Regions from separate parts of the Arthrobacter sp. StoSoilA2 genome, predicted to be linked through region 1. Evidence: riboswitches for the same ligand, from Rfam matches in the RefSeq annotation. Region 1 holds a riboswitch; the other holds the start of a gene.
The links. A riboswitch is a leader RNA that binds a small molecule or an ion and turns the genes downstream of it on or off. The one in region 1 is predicted to bind S-adenosylmethionine.
Positions count from the first base shown of each region.

Region 1 (7,666 bases):
CTACACGCGGATCGGCAACCCAACACAAGACGCCGTGGAGCAGCGGATCGCCAGCCTCGAAGGCGGGCTGGGCGCGTTGCTCCTTAGCTCAGGACAGGCCGCGGAAACCTTCGCTATCCTGAACATTGCCGAGGCCGGAGACCATGTCGTCGCGAGCCCCAGCCTCTACGGTGGCACCTACAACCTGCTGGCGCACACTCTGAAGAAGTTCGGCATCTCCGTGACGTTCGTGGAGGATCCGGACAACCTGGACCAGTGGCGGGACGCCGTGCAGCCCAACACCAAGCTGTTCTTCGGCGAGGTTGTGTCCAATCCGCGCCAGGACGTGCTGGACATCGAGGGTGTTTCACGCGCTGCGCACGAGGCTGGCGTGCCACTCATCGTGGATAACACGCTCTCAACCCCCTACCTCATCCGTCCCATCGAGTGGGGTGCGGACATCGTGGTGCACTCGGCTACCAAGTATCTGGGCGGCCACGGCGCGGCGATCGCCGGCGTGATCGTGGACTCCGGAAACTTTGATTTCGGCAAGGACCCGGAGCGCTTCCCCGGATTCAATACTCCGGACCCCAGCTACAACGGACTCGTTTACGCCCGGGACCTTGGCAAGGATGGCGCGCTCGGAGCCAACCTCTCCTACATTCTCAAGGCGCGCGTGCAGTTGCTGCGCGATCTGGGTTCGGCGGTTTCCCCGTTCAACGCCTTCCTCATCGCCCAGGGCCTGGAAACCCTGAGCCTGCGCGTCGAGCGTCACGTCTCGAACGCCACCAAAGTGGCTGAATGGCTGGAAGCCCATGACGACGTCGAATCGGTTGCCTTTGCGGGCCTGCCGTCCAGCCCTTGGTACGACCGCGGCCGTAAGTACGGGCCAAGGGGTACCGGTGCAGTGGTGGCATTCAACATCAAGGGTGGCGTCGAGGCCGGCAAGCGATTCGTGGACGGCCTGGAGTTGCACTCCCATGTTGCCAACATCGGTGACGTCCGCTCGCTGGTTATCCACCCGGCGTCGACTACCCACAGCCAGCTCACGGTCGAACAGCAGCTGGTTGCGGGCGTGAATCCAGGCCTTGTCCGCCTCTCCGTGGGAATAGAGCACGTGGACGACATTATTGCTGATCTTGAGGCCGGTTTCCGGGCTGCCAAAGGCGCTTAATCGCGCTGCTGGGGGAGCGGCCGCCCGCCGTCGAAAATTCGCCGGGCGGCCCTTCGCGGTGCGTGTTCCTGAACGAAGCGGCGCCAAACCGTCACACAGCTGTCACATTCTTCGCCAAGACAGCGGTATTTTTCCTAGACTCTACGTATTAGGTCATGAGTGCCAGCGACAGCCCCGGCTTGCTGGCCGGCAACCCTCCTCCGCGGTGGGGTGCCCCGGGTGAAGACCTGGCCTGTCGCACGCAAGGCGGCAGGCAAGCGCGAGGTTAGGTGTCAAAGGAATGACCATTACTGCTACAGCACCCCCCAAACCGGGCAAAGAAGACGGGACGGTCAAGTACGCCGGCGTAGGTTCACTGGAACTTGAAGCCGGCGGTTTTCTCCCGGATGTTGTGCTTGCCTACGAAACCTGGGGGCAGTTGAATGCGGATGCGTCCAACGCAGTCCTGGTTCAGCACGCACTGACGGGCAGCACGCATGTGGCCCGCGGTGCTACTGATGAGGAAGGCTGGTGGGAGCAACTCGTTGGTCCCGGCGCGACGATCGACACCAACCGGTTCTTCGTTATCTCCATCAACATTGTCGGCGGCTGTTACGGCAGCACGGGCCCATCGTCAGAGGCGCCGGACGGACGGCCCTGGGGATCCCGCTTCCCACTGATCACCTTGCGCGACAGCACGGTGGCTGAAGCCCGGCTCGCGGATGCCTTGGGGATCAAGGCATGGCACGCAGTCCTTGGCGGTTCCATGGGTGGGGCGCGGGCACTTGAGTGGGCGGTCACCTTCCCTGAGCGTGTTCAGCGGTGCGCGGTTATTTCTGTGGGCGCCTACAGCACAGCCGAGCAAATTGCTTTCGCCCAGTCGCAGACGCTCGCCATCCGCCAGGACCCGAACTTCAACAACGGCGATTACTACGGTGGACCAACTCCTGAGGCAGGCCTTGCCCTGGCCCGACGGATAGCGCACATCACGTACCGGTCAGCGCTGGAGCTTGATGTCCGCTTCGGCCGGGAAGCCCAGCACCAGGAGACGCCCCTGGCCGCTGCGGTCCTGGGGGAGCGTGGCCGCTACCAAGTGGAAAGCTACCTCGACCACCAAGGCACCAAGCTGGTGCGCCGGTTCGATGCGAACAGTTACATCGCCATCACCGAGGCGCTGATGTCCCACGACATCAGACGGGGCCGGGGCACCTTGAAGGAAGCCTTGGCTGCCGCCACTGCTGAATTCTTTGTGGCAGCCGTCGATTCCGACCGCCTCTATTTTCCGGCCCAGTCAGTGGAACTGGCGCAAAACCTGCCAGGCAATGTGCCCGTCCACGTGATCGAGGCCCCCATCGGCCACGATGGCTTCCTGACCGAAATCGGCCAACTATCGAAGCAGCTTCGCGAGGCCTTCTTCGCCTAAGCCGGCTCAGCCGTTCATGATGTCGCCGCGCTGCTTCATGTAATCCTCCATGGCAATTTCGCCGTTGCTGAACTTGAGGTCCAGTTCGGCCAGCTTGCGCGCGCGGAAGCCTTGCTGCTCAGAGCCGCGGTGGCTCGGAAACGTAGGTGAAGAAGCGTTCGACGCCGGTCCTGGCGGCGGTGGGGCATCGGCAGGGCGGATGGTGGTGGGCTGCGTGGGATAGCCCGGATAATTCGGCTGCGGGTAACCCGGTCCCGGAAGATTCTGCGGGGGATAGCCGGGGCCCGGATAATTCGGGCCCGGGAAATTGCGGTCCTGGAGCCGCCGCGCCCGGGACTTGTTGTACATGCGTATCCCCATGGGAATCAGCCACGAGCAGACGATGATCCAGAAGATCAGATTGTTCACGGTGCAGGCCTCCTAGGTCTTAACCCAGCTTAGTCCCGCAGTTTCACACCAGCTTTGTCTCCATGCCCAGGAACCTCCCGTAGCGTTCCACTTCTGCCTCCAAAGCTTGTTGTTCGGCTGTTGTGAGTGGCCTGTTCATTCTGATGTCGAGTTCGCAGATCCCACCCGAGAAGCTGTGGCGCCACCATCCGGTCAACCTGCCATCGAGCAACACCACGTGAATTGGAGCATCGCCCTCGGGGAAATAGGGCGCCCTGCCGCCGAGGTAGTGCCTCGATTGTGAATAGCCCATCACGTACTCGTCGTAGCACTGGATGAGATCGACACGGGGAAGTCCTGGCCCATCGTCACCTGGTGGGGGAGTCGCTGCAAGTGCCTCCACATCTTCTGCTGGCAAGTAGAAGTCCAAGCCGTCGACCGCCACGGTTGCCAAGGCGCCCGGAACGGACTCTTCAGCTACCTGCAAGCCAAGCCGTACATCCTTGATGGTCAGTCCGGACCACGCGGCACAGTCCTTGATGGTGGCAGGTCCCCGGCTGCTGAAGTACCGCAGGGCCAGCTGGCCCAAGGCCCATTCGCGGTCGCCGTCCTCCATCAGGGACGTATTGCCGTCGGGCACACGTTCCTCGAACAAGGCGTATGTCTGTTTCAGTGCACCCCCTGCAGAACGGACCGGGCTGCCGCTCACCAGGATTTTGCTGATCTCGGCGTGCATGAGGTGGTAAACGAAGCCAAGGCCTTTGCCGGGGAGCCCCGCCTTTTCCAGTATTCCGGCTAGTTCTTCGCGTGTTTTGTGGGCTCCACCGGCCACCGCTTCGGCAAGGATGTGCCCACTGCGGGCGGCTGCGTGCTCATCAACTCCCGCCTGCCGGTACATGCCCTTGTTGCCTTGATGAAGGCGATCTGCAGACAAACCCATCAACCAGCCGAGGTCGTCACGGTGCACAAAATGCCACGTCGGCCGCAGGATATGCGTCCGGAGGATCCTGCCGTCAGCCACCGCCTGCTCCACCTCATCGGCAGTGCTCCCGACCGCCCTTTGGGCGAGGCTCCACCTGGCATACGGAAATTCCTGCGACTGCACCGCCAGGAGGTTGCGCAGAACATCATCAACGTTTTCGCCGTAGGGAGCCCGCAGCTGCTGACGGCGCAGGCGCAGGGGGACAACATTGTTAGGCTGCATCGAATCCTCCCGGCCGCAGTCCCATCAGCTCAGCCGCGCGGCAGCATGGTGCCGTTGGGGCCGAAGACCGGTCCCGGCGTCGGGCGTTTGGGGGTAATGCCGTCACCGGAGGATCGATGCCGCAACCTGCGGATAACCCACGGAACAAAGTACTCGCGGGCCCACACCAGATCCGAGGATCGGGCCTCGCGCCAGGTGCGGACCGGCAGGGGCTTGGGCACCAGGGGCTCAAGGGTGTGCTGGACGTTCAGCGCTTCAAGGACCATCATCGCGATGGTGTGGTGTCCCAGAGGTGAGAAGTGCAGGCGGTCTTCGTCCCACATCCGCGGATCGGCCAACTGCCTCAGGGACCACATGTCCGCGATGATGGCGTCGTGCCGTGCAGCTACAGTCCTCAGGTTTTCGTTGTAGATGGCCACCTTGCCACGGATGCGGCCCAACACCGAGGACGCGGTGTCCGGTCCGTTGAACAACACCACAGTCGCCCCACCGGAGGCCAGTTCCTGAACAGCAGCATCCAGCTTCTCCGCCAAGAGGTCCGGGTCGCCACCGGGCCGGATGAGGTCATTGCCGCCCGCTGAAATCGAGACAAGGTCCGGCTGAAGTTCCAGGCAAGGACCAATTTGTTCATCCACGATCTGCTGCAGCAGCCGCCCACGGATAGCAAGGTTGGCATAAGCGAAATCCTCATGACCGCGGCCCAGTTCCTCCGCTACACGGTCAGCCCATCCCCGGAAGCCGCCGGGGTTCCGGGGCTCGGGATCGCCGATGCCTTCCGTGAACGAATCCCCCAGTGCCACGTAACGGCTCCAAGGGTGTGTTTGAACCGGTTCGCCCGGCTTCACCAATGAATTGACGTCACTCACGCTTTCCATCCTGCCTTGAATCTGCGAACCTACGCCACCGTAGGTTGTTACTCATCAGTAACTGCAAGAATAGACCCATGACTGAAGCCGTTGCATTCCCCGCGCCCGTTGTCCTGTGGTCCCATGACGAAGCTGAACGGGAGGGCAAGCCGCTTCTGGTGCTGCTGCACGGCTATGGCTCCAATGAGGACGATCTCTTCAGCCTCGCGGGCCTGCTTCCCGAAGGGTTTGTGGTGGCTTCCCTGCGCGCGCCGATGCCCATGGGCCCCGGCTTCACCTGGTTCCCGCTCACTGCGTCAATCGACTATTCCCTGGAAGCAGTAAAGCTTGCCGCCGAGTATGCCCTTGAATGGTTGGATACGGTCAAAGCCAATCATTCTTCAGTGACGCTGCTCGGCTTCTCCATGGGCATGGCCATGGCGACCACCATGCTCCGGTACCGTCCCGCGGACTTCGCTGCCGTCGTCGGGCTTTCGGGTTTCGTGGTGGACGCCGGCGATGACCCCGCCTTCCGCGATGCCGAACTGGACGGCACCTTGCCGATGTTCTGGGGCCGCGACCAGCAGGACCCCGTCATTACTCCGGACAAGATCGAATACACCATGGGGTGGGTGCGCAAGCACGTGGACCTCACCAAGGTGCTCTACACAGGCATGTGGCATGGCATTAATCAGCAGGAAATCGGCCACGTAGGCGAATTCCTGACGCACAAAGTCCTCGCATCTTAACGCAACGCGGGGTCACTTACGGCCCATAAATGGCCTCACCATGGGCCTTAAGTGACCCCGCGTTGCTTCAGGCGGAGATAATCCTTACGGTCTGGCCGTTGACGGTGACGGTGTCGCCGGCGTGCAGCTGGCGGCCCCGGCGTTCGTCGATCTCGTCGTTGACCTTCACCAAGCCATTCTTAATGAGCTCGGTGGCCTCCACGCCGTCCTCCACCAGGTTGGCCAGCTTCAGCAGCTGACCGAGGCGGATCATGTCGTCGCGGATGGGGACCTCTTCGATTTCCGGGTTGCTCATAAAGCAATGATGCCTGACGTAGTGTGGTGTCAGTGCCGCAGTCTTCCCGTCGTTCCACCCTTCCGCTCGCCGCTGGCCTCCCTGTTGCAGTAGCAACTGGGCTGGTCATTCCGCTTCAAGGAAGGATCAACGGGGCTCTCGGGGCCCGGCTGGACGATGGCATCGCCGCAGCCGTGGTGAGCTTCACCACAGGCCTCGTCCTCATTGCGGCCATTTCCCTCGCCACACCCAAAGGCAGGGCAGGCCTTCGGCGCATCGTCCCGGCGGTCCGCAGCCGTAGCTTTCCCCGCTTCTACGTCATGGCCGGTGGGATCGGTGCACTCTTCGTCATCGCGCAAACATTCACTGTGGTCCTGCTGGGGGTTGCGCTGTTCACTGTGGCGGTGGTCACCGGGCAGACCCTGAGCGGCCTCCTTGTGGACCGAATGGGAATAGGTCCCGGCGGCAAACGGTCCATTACCGGAGTGCGGATCCTGGGCAGTGTGCTGACGGTAGCCGCCGTTGCCTGGGCTGTTTCCCCGCGGTTCGGGGGCAATACCGACGTCGCCTCCCTGGTGCTGCCCGTCCTGTTGCCACTGGCTGCAGGGTTTCTCATGAGTTTCCAGCAAGCCATGAACGGAACCGCCACTGTTCACTACGGGACCCCTGTCGCAGCCACGCTGGTCAACTTCATCGCCGGTGCCGTCATCCTCTGGATTGCCTGGCTGATCAAGCTTTCCGTGGCAGGCGCCGGCAACCCGCTTCCGGGTGAATGGTGGTTCTACCTGGGCGGCCCCATGGGCTGCCTTTTCATTGGGCTTGCGGCGCTCCTGGTCCGAAGCCTTGGCGTGCTGGTCACCGGTCTGGGCATGATCGCCGGGCAGCTGGTGGGTTCTTTAGTGCTCGACGTCGTGATCCCCAGTCCCGGTGCGGTGGTCGCCTTGCCCACGGTGTTGGGTACGGTATTGACGCTCGCGGCGATCGTCGTGGCCACGCTGCCCTGGCCCAGGGGAGCATTCGCACGAAAGGTCCCGGGCAAAGGCCGGTAGGCTAGGACACGCAGCTTTTCTGCACAGTTATTATCCGCACCAATTCCCCAGCCCACCCCGCCGGACAACCTCGTTCGGAATCCGGGGCAACCACCGCGGACCGCACCCAGCGGCCCTGTAGAACAAATGGAGTACCCATGGCAGCAAAATCCGTCCTTGACCAGGTCATTTCCCTCTCCAAGCGGAGGGGCTTTGTCTTCCAGGCCGGTGAAATCTATGGTGGTTCCCGTTCGGCGTGGGATTACGGACCCCTGGGTGCGGAACTGAAGGAAAACATCAAGCGCCAGTGGTGGCAGAGCATGGTCCGCGGCCGCGAAGACGTCGTAGGCCTGGACTCCTCGGTCATCCTGCCCCGCCAGGTCTGGGAAGCCTCCGGCCACGTCGAGGTGTTCTCGGACCCCCTGGTGGAATGCCTCTCGTGCCACAAGCGCTACCGTGCCGACCACCTTGAGGAAGAGTACGCGGAAAAGAAGGGCCGCCCCGCCGAGAACGGCTTGAAGGACATTGCCTGTGCCAACTGTGGCACCCGTGGTCAGTGGACCGAGCCGCAGGAATTTTCCGGCCTCCTGAAGACCTTCCTTGGCCCGGTGGCCAACGATGAGG
Region 1 is NZ_AP024643.1:1,644,612-1,652,277, forward strand. It holds gene LDN82_RS07535 (bifunctional o-acetylhomoserine/o-acetylserine sulfhydrylase) at 1-1,153, shown strand, start outside; SAM riboswitch class IV at 1,305-1,419, shown strand; gene LDN82_RS07540 (homoserine O-acetyltransferase) at 1,434-2,555, shown strand; gene LDN82_RS07545 (hypothetical protein) at 2,562-2,963, opposite strand; gene LDN82_RS07550 (winged helix DNA-binding domain-containing protein) at 3,007-4,146, opposite strand; gene LDN82_RS07555 (SGNH/GDSL hydrolase family protein) at 4,176-5,021, opposite strand; gene LDN82_RS07560 (phospholipase) at 5,090-5,740, shown strand; gene LDN82_RS07565 (RNA-binding S4 domain-containing protein) at 5,808-6,035, opposite strand; gene LDN82_RS07570 (DMT family transporter) at 6,059-7,063, shown strand; gene LDN82_RS07575 (glycine--tRNA ligase) at 7,201-7,666, shown strand, end outside.

Region 2 (7,666 bases), 1.6 Mb from region 1:
GGAAAGCCCTCGGATCCTAGTGATCCGGGGGCTTTTTCGCTGTCCGGACAAGATGCCCTCCGGACAAGATGCCCTCCGAACAAGATGCCCTGGCCGTTCACCCACGGCGTAGGGGAACGAGGACTAGCCGGCCTGTCCTGGCCGTTGTACAGGGTAGGCACCGCGGTAGCAGGAGGCATGTGATGAGTACTGAGCCAGAGTTTGAAATTCCGGATGACGGCCGGGATTCAGAAGCGACTACGGAGCAGGATGACGACGCGGCCTTGGACGCGTACTCGCAGATCGTCATCCGGGTTGCGGAGTCTGTCACGCCGCATGTCGCCGCTATCGAGATGACGAGTGCGCGGCGGAACGGGCAGCTGCGTGTGGGCAGCGGATCGGCCGTGGTCTTTACCGGTGACGGGTACATGCTCACCAATGCCCATGTCGTGGCCGGCATCCAGTCCGGAAGAGCGGTGTTTGCGAACGGCAAGCAGACCGATGTGGAGCTCGTGGGGGCGGATCCGTTGTCTGACCTGGCGGTAGTACGTGGTCTCAAACCCACTCCGCCACCTGCCATTTTGGGTAACGCCGATTCGTTGAGGGTTGGCCAGCTGGTGATCGCGGTGGGCAATCCGCTGGGTCTTGCCGGATCAGTGACTGCCGGCGTGGTCAGCGGGCTGGGACGATCCATCCCCGTCCGTGCAGGTGAGCACCGGCGGGTGATCGAGGATGTCATCCAGACTGACGCGGCCCTTAACCCGGGCAACTCGGGCGGCGCCCTGGCCGACACCCGGGGCCGCATCGTGGGCATCAACACGGCCATTGCTGGACTGGGCCTTGGACTCGCCGTACCTATTAATAGGACGACCCAACGGATTATCGCCTCCCTGCTCAAGGATGGGAGGGTGCGCCGGGCCTACCTGGGTTTGGTGAGTACGCCTATCCCGCTTGATGCCAGTGCGGTGGTGCGGACTGGTCAGAAAGAGGGCCTCCGTGTGGTGGAGGTCATCGCGGCCTCGCCTGCGGAGTTAGCGGGGCTCCAGCCAGGGGACCTGGTGCTTCGGGCCCAGGGCAGGGCTGTCTCCAGTGCAGAGAGTCTGCAGAAGTTGCTGTTTGCCGAGGCCATAGGCGAACCGTTCCCCTTAACCGTGCTGCGGGACGGCAAAACGGTACAGCTGATAGCCGTTCCCTCGGAGATGAGCCAGCAATGACGAGCCAGCAACAATGAGGCGATGCTAGGCCTGGTCCTCGCGGACGTCCACCACGCCAACGAAGCGGCTCCCTACGCCTTCATATTCGCTGCGTACGTCATCGAGGAACAGTTCCGGCAGTTCACTGTTCTTATGGTGCCCGCAAAAGACGAACGAGAAATCGGGCCACCACTTCTTGGGCCGTACCGCTTCTGAATACCCACACACTGCGCAGGTCAGGTGGACCCAAACAGGCCGTTTGCCCGTGCGGTTGGCACGTGACTGGATCAGCCAGGCCGGAGGATTGTCCTGGAGACTCCGTAGTTCCGCTTCTGAGAGCCGTGAAGGGATGCCGTGGCGCTGGGCCATTTCCATGGAGATATCTAGGGCCAATGCTGCGTCACGTCTACTAATCACTGTTTAACGATACGGGACTTCGTCCTGGAGGAATGCCGCGTAGGCTGTGCACATGACGGATGCTGTGGCTTTGCTGCCGAGAACGCCGCTTCAAAAACGGGTGCTCATTGTGGCAATTGTGGCTTCTTTTATCGCCATCCTGGATGGTTTCGTGGTCAACTTGGCCCTCCCGGCCATTGGACGTGAACTTGGCGGTGGCTTGGTCATCCAGCAATGGGTGGTGGATGCCTATCTATTGACCCTCGGGGCGCTCATCCTCGTGGCTGGTTCACTATCGGACCACTTTGGCCGGGCACGGATCCTCGAATGGGGGCTGGCGGGCTTTGCCCTGACGTCGGTGATGTGCGGCCTGGCCTGGAACGGGGAAGTCCTGGTGGTGTCCCGCGCACTTCAAGGGATTGCCGGCGCGCTCCTCGTGCCCAGTTCGTTGGCCATGATCATTACGTCCTTCTCAGGACCTTCCCAGTCCAAAGCGATTGGCCAATGGTCGGGCTGGACGAGTGCTGCCGCAATCGTCGGTCCGCTCATTGGCGGCGTCTCGGTGGACATGTTGTCATGGCGTGTGATCTTCTTCATCAACGTCATTCCCGCCGTCGCGATTTGGCCTCTGCTCGCGGGGCTTCGGGCGTCGGACGTGGCCAGGGACAAGAGCAAGGGAATCGACTACCTCGGCGCTGTCCTGGCCATGATCGGACTAGGTGGTCCCGTCTACGCCTTCATAGAACAGGGCCGGATGGGATGGATGAGCGTCCAGGTGTGGCTGCCGCTCCTGGCCGGTGTGGCGGCGATGGTGTTGTTCCTGGTCCACGAGGCGAGGACCAGGGAGCCGATGTTGCCGTTGAGGCTCTTTGCCATAAGGAACTTTGGGTGGGGCAACCTTGCCACGCTCGCGATTTACGGTGGGATATCGCTGGGATTCTTCGTCCTGGGCATCTATCTCCAGCAGGTTGGAGGGATGGGGGCTACCATCGCGGGAATTGCTTTGCTCCCGGCGACCGTCATCCTGATGCTGACGGCGTCCTACTTCGGTGGGCTGGCAGGAAAATATGGTCCGCGATGGTTCATGACCGTGGGGCCGCTGCTATGCGCTGTGGGCTTTCTGATGTCCCTCTCCGTCCAGGAGCCACTGAACTACTGGACCCAGGTGCTTCCGGGGCAGATCGTCTTTGGCGTGGGACTCACCACCCTCGTCGCGCCACTCACCGCAGCGATTCTGGGAGCGGTGCCCCAGGAAGAGGCCGGGATTGGTTCGGCCGTCAACAACGCCGTGGCCCGTATTGCAGGCCTCATCTGCATTGCCTTTGCCGGCCTGATCGTTGGTCCGGTGTTCACACGGCAAGGTTTGTACAATGCCTTGATTGTCACGGCGGCATTGTTCGTCATCGGGGCGGTGGCGTCCGCCGTCGGGATCCGCAACCCACAGCCCGAAGCGGCAGCTACCGTTGACAGCGCCACGGATACTGCGTCCGACGACGGCGGCTCGGCCAGCCAGCGTAGCTAGCCCAGGCGGCGCATCGGGTCAGCGCGCGGGAAGCACGCAGCCTTCGTGGACTTCGGCGCTTTGGACCCAAAGTGCCGCTGTAACTTCATCCGCGAGATCAAATTCGCGCCGTTGGGCTCCGCTGCCGATCCGAACCACCAAGGCTCCGCCGAATGGTTTGCGTCCCACCACCTCAACAGGAGCGTCCAAGGTAATCTCTTCCGACGCGAGATACCGAAGAAGATCAGGATTTTCGTCGCTGATCCGCGTGATGCGGCCTGAGTGGCCTTCGTCCAACTCGATCATGCGGTACGCGTGAGGGAGCTCCACGGATCCGTCAGCCGAGGGAATGGGGTCACCGTGAGGATCCCGCAGGGGGTGGCCAAGCTTGGCGGCCATGCGCTCGATGAACGTATCGGACACCGCGTGTTCCAACATCTCAGCTTCATCGTGGACTTCATCCCAGCTGTAACCGAGTTCGTCCACGAGGTATGTCTCAATGAGGCGGTGGCGCCGGACCATGGACAGCGCCAGCCGCATGCCCTCCGGAGTCAGCCTGATGGCGCTGTAGGGTTGGTGGTCCACCAAGCCCTGGTCCTTGAGCTTGCGGACCATTTCAGACACCGAGGAATTGGCAACGCCAAGCCGCAGGGCAAGCTGCGAGGACGTAATTGGTTTGTCCTGCCACTCCGTATATGAGTAGATGACCTTGACGTAGTCCTCGATCGAGGAGGAGGGCGTACTGGTCTTCACACACCAAGCCTACAGTGGCGGGGCGCCGTGGATCTTGCGGGCCCGCCAGGTAGTCGTCACGTACGGCAATCCCAGTCGTTGGCCAGGGGCATGGCCGAGATGATCGTAGAGGTACCACGCCAGGTTGCCCATGACCTTTGCGCGGGTGGCTTCATTGGCGCGGAGGTAGTAGCTGCGCGATTTCGTGAGCTCCATGATGTCCTCCGGAGACACGGCGTCCTCCCAGTTGGTGAGATGGCTCTCCAAGTCCGTGAATTCCGGTCCGATAACTGGCCGGAAGCCGGGCTTGTGCACATCTCCGGCGTGCATGATGCGTGATAGCCGATGGACCCAGGGCACAGAGGTGTCCAGTTGGTTCCATACCAGGCCAAGAACTCCGTGGGGGCGAAGGATGCGGGCGATCTCCGTGCTGGCCTTGAGCGGGTCACACCAGTGCCAGGCCTGGGCAACGCTGACGACGTCGAATGCTGAGTCCGCCAGCCCTGTTGCCTCGGCCGTACCCTCCAACGCCTGAACGCCGGGATAGGACTTTCGAAGTTGCTCCAGCATGTCTGTGGAAGGATCGACGGCGGCCACCTGCAGGCCGCGTTCCACGAGCAGTGCCGTGAATTTTCCTGTGCCTGCACCAATATCCGCGGCGGACTTCGCTCCAGGAGGAAGAAGCCAAACCACTGAGTCTGCGGGGTAGCCGGGCCGAACGCGATCGTAGTGTTCGCCGCCGTCCTGGAAGCTCTGGCCCAGTTCGTGGCGGCGCGTGGCATGCAGCTTGGGACCACCTGGCCTGGCAGCGCTGCCGGAAACACTTCCGCCGGAAACGCTACGGGAAGGCACGGCCACGCACAGACTCCTTTACCGCGAACGCCGGTTACCCTACGAATTTACCGCACAGTACGTGTACATCAGCAACCGTGCTGTTTCAGTCAATAGTGCTGTGTCAGTCAATAGTGCAGGGTGCAGCCCCTGCGGTGCCCGGCGTGTTTGGCGCCCATTCCGGGTAGCTGCGGTGGTCGTTTGCCGGCACCCAGCGGCCTTCGTCCACTACATAGTCCCAGCCGAGACCCGTGCGCTTGAGTTCCTCGATACCAGCCAGCAGCCGCGTGGCATCCTCCAGGCGGGAGCCCACGCCGAAGCTGGCTCGCAGTGAGCCGGATGGGAGGCCCAGCCGCTTGAGGAGGGGATGGGCGCAGAAGCGGCCGTCACGAAGTCCTACACCGTGTTCGGCGGCGAGGTAGGCGGCGACCAGTCCGGCGTCGAATCCTTCCACCGAGAAATTGACCACGCCGATGGTGTCCTCGGAGTCGCTGAAGATCCGGTGGACCGTCACGCCGTCGATTGCTTCAAGTCCCTGTACGAGGTAGGAGCGGATTCCAGCTTCATGGGCATGCCAGGCATCCTGATCCAAGCCGGCGAGCACCTGCGTCGCGCGGGCCAACGTTGCCGCACCCAGGACATTGGGGGAGCCGCCCTCGTGGCGGGCGGGACCTGAGGCCCAGCTGACCGAGTCCAGGCGCGCCTCACGAACAGCGCCTCCGCCAGCAAGGTGGGGAGTACCGGCGTCGAGCCAGTCGGGACGGCCCACAACGACGCCGGCGCCGAACGGAGCGTAGAGCTTATGGCCGGAGAACACGATGTAGTCGACGTCTGCGGCGGCGATGTTGATGCGGCGGTGGGGGGCAAGCTGCGCGGCGTCCACCACAATCCTGGCACCGTATTCGTGTGCAAGTGATGCGAGTTCGGCGATCGGCAGGATTTCACCGGTCACGTTCGAGGCACCGGTGACCGCCAGCAGAGATACGCCGCCTTGGCTGAGTTCCTCGCGGAGCCTGGCCAGCGTAGCGGTCAGTGTCGAAGCAGCTACGACACTGCGATGAGGGACGCCCTGCCAGGGAAGGAGATTGGCATGGTGTTCGATGTCCAGGTAAAGGACCTCGCCGGTTGGCTTTCCGTCCAGTTGCGGGAGGCAGCCCGCCAGCAGGTTCAGCGAGTCCGTGGTGTTCCGGGTGAAGATGACGGAATCATCCGGACGGCCGCCGACGAATTCGCGGACGATATCGCGGGAGTTCTCGTAGACCGAGGTGCTGATCTGGGAAGCGTAGCCCGCGCCGCGGTGGACACTGGCGTAGTAGGGGAGGATCTCGTTGAGATATGCAGAAACGATGGTCAACGCGGGAGCGGATGCTCCGTAGTCGAGGTTGGCGTAGCGGACGTGGCCACCCTGGATCAGGGGAGCTTGCAGCTCCGCGCCTGTGACGGCGGCCAGGGGCCTGCCCGCAGCGGCTTCGTGCGCTGCTTCTTCGACCGCAAGGGACGGCAGAACGGTGGAGTTGAACGTAGCAGTGCTCATGGGACCTCACTCAAGAGGGACCCCCTATGGGGATCCGCGCTTGCCGTATCCGTTCCGGACCGGCCAGGTCGTCACCCGGGGCACCCCACCGCGAATGGAGGGTTGCCGGCCAGCAAACCGGGGTTTAGCGCTGGCACTCGTGACCTGTAAAGAGGTTAGGCCACGCATCTGGCCTGCTCCAAAGTCGCTTCGCTTTGTTAAGCAGAATGTTACGAAGGGTCCGGAAACCGGGTTTTGGGCGAAGAAAAGACGGCGGATGCCCCGAAAAGGAGGCTTCCGCCGTCGAAAATTCTATACTCAGCCGGTTGGCCTGTTGGTCCGCCGGGTCAGAGGAGGTCATCCAATGCGGGGTTTAGCCGCTTGAGGACCTCCGAATGGAGGATGGAGTTGGTGGCCAGGGCGTTGCCGCCGAAGGGGCCGTCCTCGCCTTCCAATGAGGTGAAGCGGCCGCCGGCTTCCGTCACGATGGGAACCAGTGCTGCCATGTCGTAAAGATTCAGCTCTGGCTCGCAGGCGATGTCAACAGCCCCCTCGGCTACCAGGCAATAGGACCAAAAGTCGCCATAGGCGCGGGTGCGCCAGATGTCTTCCGTCAACCCCAGGAACTCGTCCAGATTGCCGCGTTGCTTCCAACCGGAGAGGCTGGAATATGACATTGAAGCATCGGCCAACCGCGAAACGTTGGACACCCTGAGCCGGGTGGCTGATGCCAGGGAGCGGCCCATGTAGGCGCCCATGTCCTTTGCTGCCCACCAACGCTTGCCCAGCGCGGGGGCGCTGACAACTCCAACGACGGGCTCGCCTTCGTCAACGAGCGCGATCAGGGTAGCCCACACGGGAACGCCCCGAACAAAGTTCTTGGTGCCGTCGATGGGGTCGATGATCCAACGCCGGGAGCCGTGGCCGCTGCTGCCGAACTCCTCGCCGAGGACGGCGTCACGGGGGCGCGAGCGCGACAATTGGCCGCGGATGGCTTCTTCCGCAGCCTTGTCGGCATCCGTCACGGGCGTGAGGTCAGGCTTGGTCTCGACCTGCAGATCCAAGGCCTTGAAGCGGTCCATGGTTTGGGCGTCCACGGAATCCGCCAGCACGTGGGCCAGTCGCAGGTCGTCGTTGTAGCTGGAAACGGGTTGGGTCATGCCACCAAACTATCGTGAAACGTTCCCTGCGGTTGGATCGCCTTGCGCCGACACTTAGTTGACCGTACCCAATTCCTTGGTCTCTTTCGCTTCCAAACGCGGGTCCGCGCCCAGCAGCCGCCGGAGCGAAGACAAACGGGCCACTCCGGAAGGACCCGCGTGTCCCTCGTTCACCCAGGCATCAAGTCCGCAATTGATGGCGCCGGCATCGTGCTTGCAACCGCGTTCACAAGCTTCTGTGCCCGGTTCCAGGTCGGGGAAGGAATGCAGGATGCGGTCGGGGTCCACGTGCGCCAGTCCGAAGGAGCGGATACCGGGGGTATCGATGATCCAGCTACCCGGTGGGGCGTCTGCCAGCTTC
Region 2 is NZ_AP024643.1:3,203,460-3,211,125, reverse strand. It holds RNA gene ssrA (transfer-messenger RNA) at 1-1, shown strand, start outside; gene LDN82_RS14585 (trypsin-like peptidase domain-containing protein) at 183-1,193, shown strand; gene LDN82_RS14580 (hypothetical protein) at 1,218-1,547, opposite strand; gene LDN82_RS14575 (MFS transporter) at 1,636-3,090, shown strand; gene LDN82_RS14570 (metal-dependent transcriptional regulator) at 3,109-3,822, opposite strand; gene LDN82_RS14565 (class I SAM-dependent methyltransferase) at 3,832-4,653, opposite strand; gene LDN82_RS14560 (aminotransferase class V-fold PLP-dependent enzyme) at 4,757-6,166, opposite strand; SAM riboswitch class IV at 6,198-6,311, opposite strand; gene hisN (histidinol-phosphatase) at 6,493-7,305, opposite strand; gene rsgA (ribosome small subunit-dependent GTPase A) at 7,360-7,666, opposite strand, start outside.
Region 2: it holds a riboswitch for S-adenosylmethionine, as region 1 does, so the genes downstream of both, LDN82_RS14560 (aminotransferase class V-fold PLP-dependent enzyme) here and LDN82_RS07540 (homoserine O-acetyltransferase) in region 1, are expected to answer to the same signal.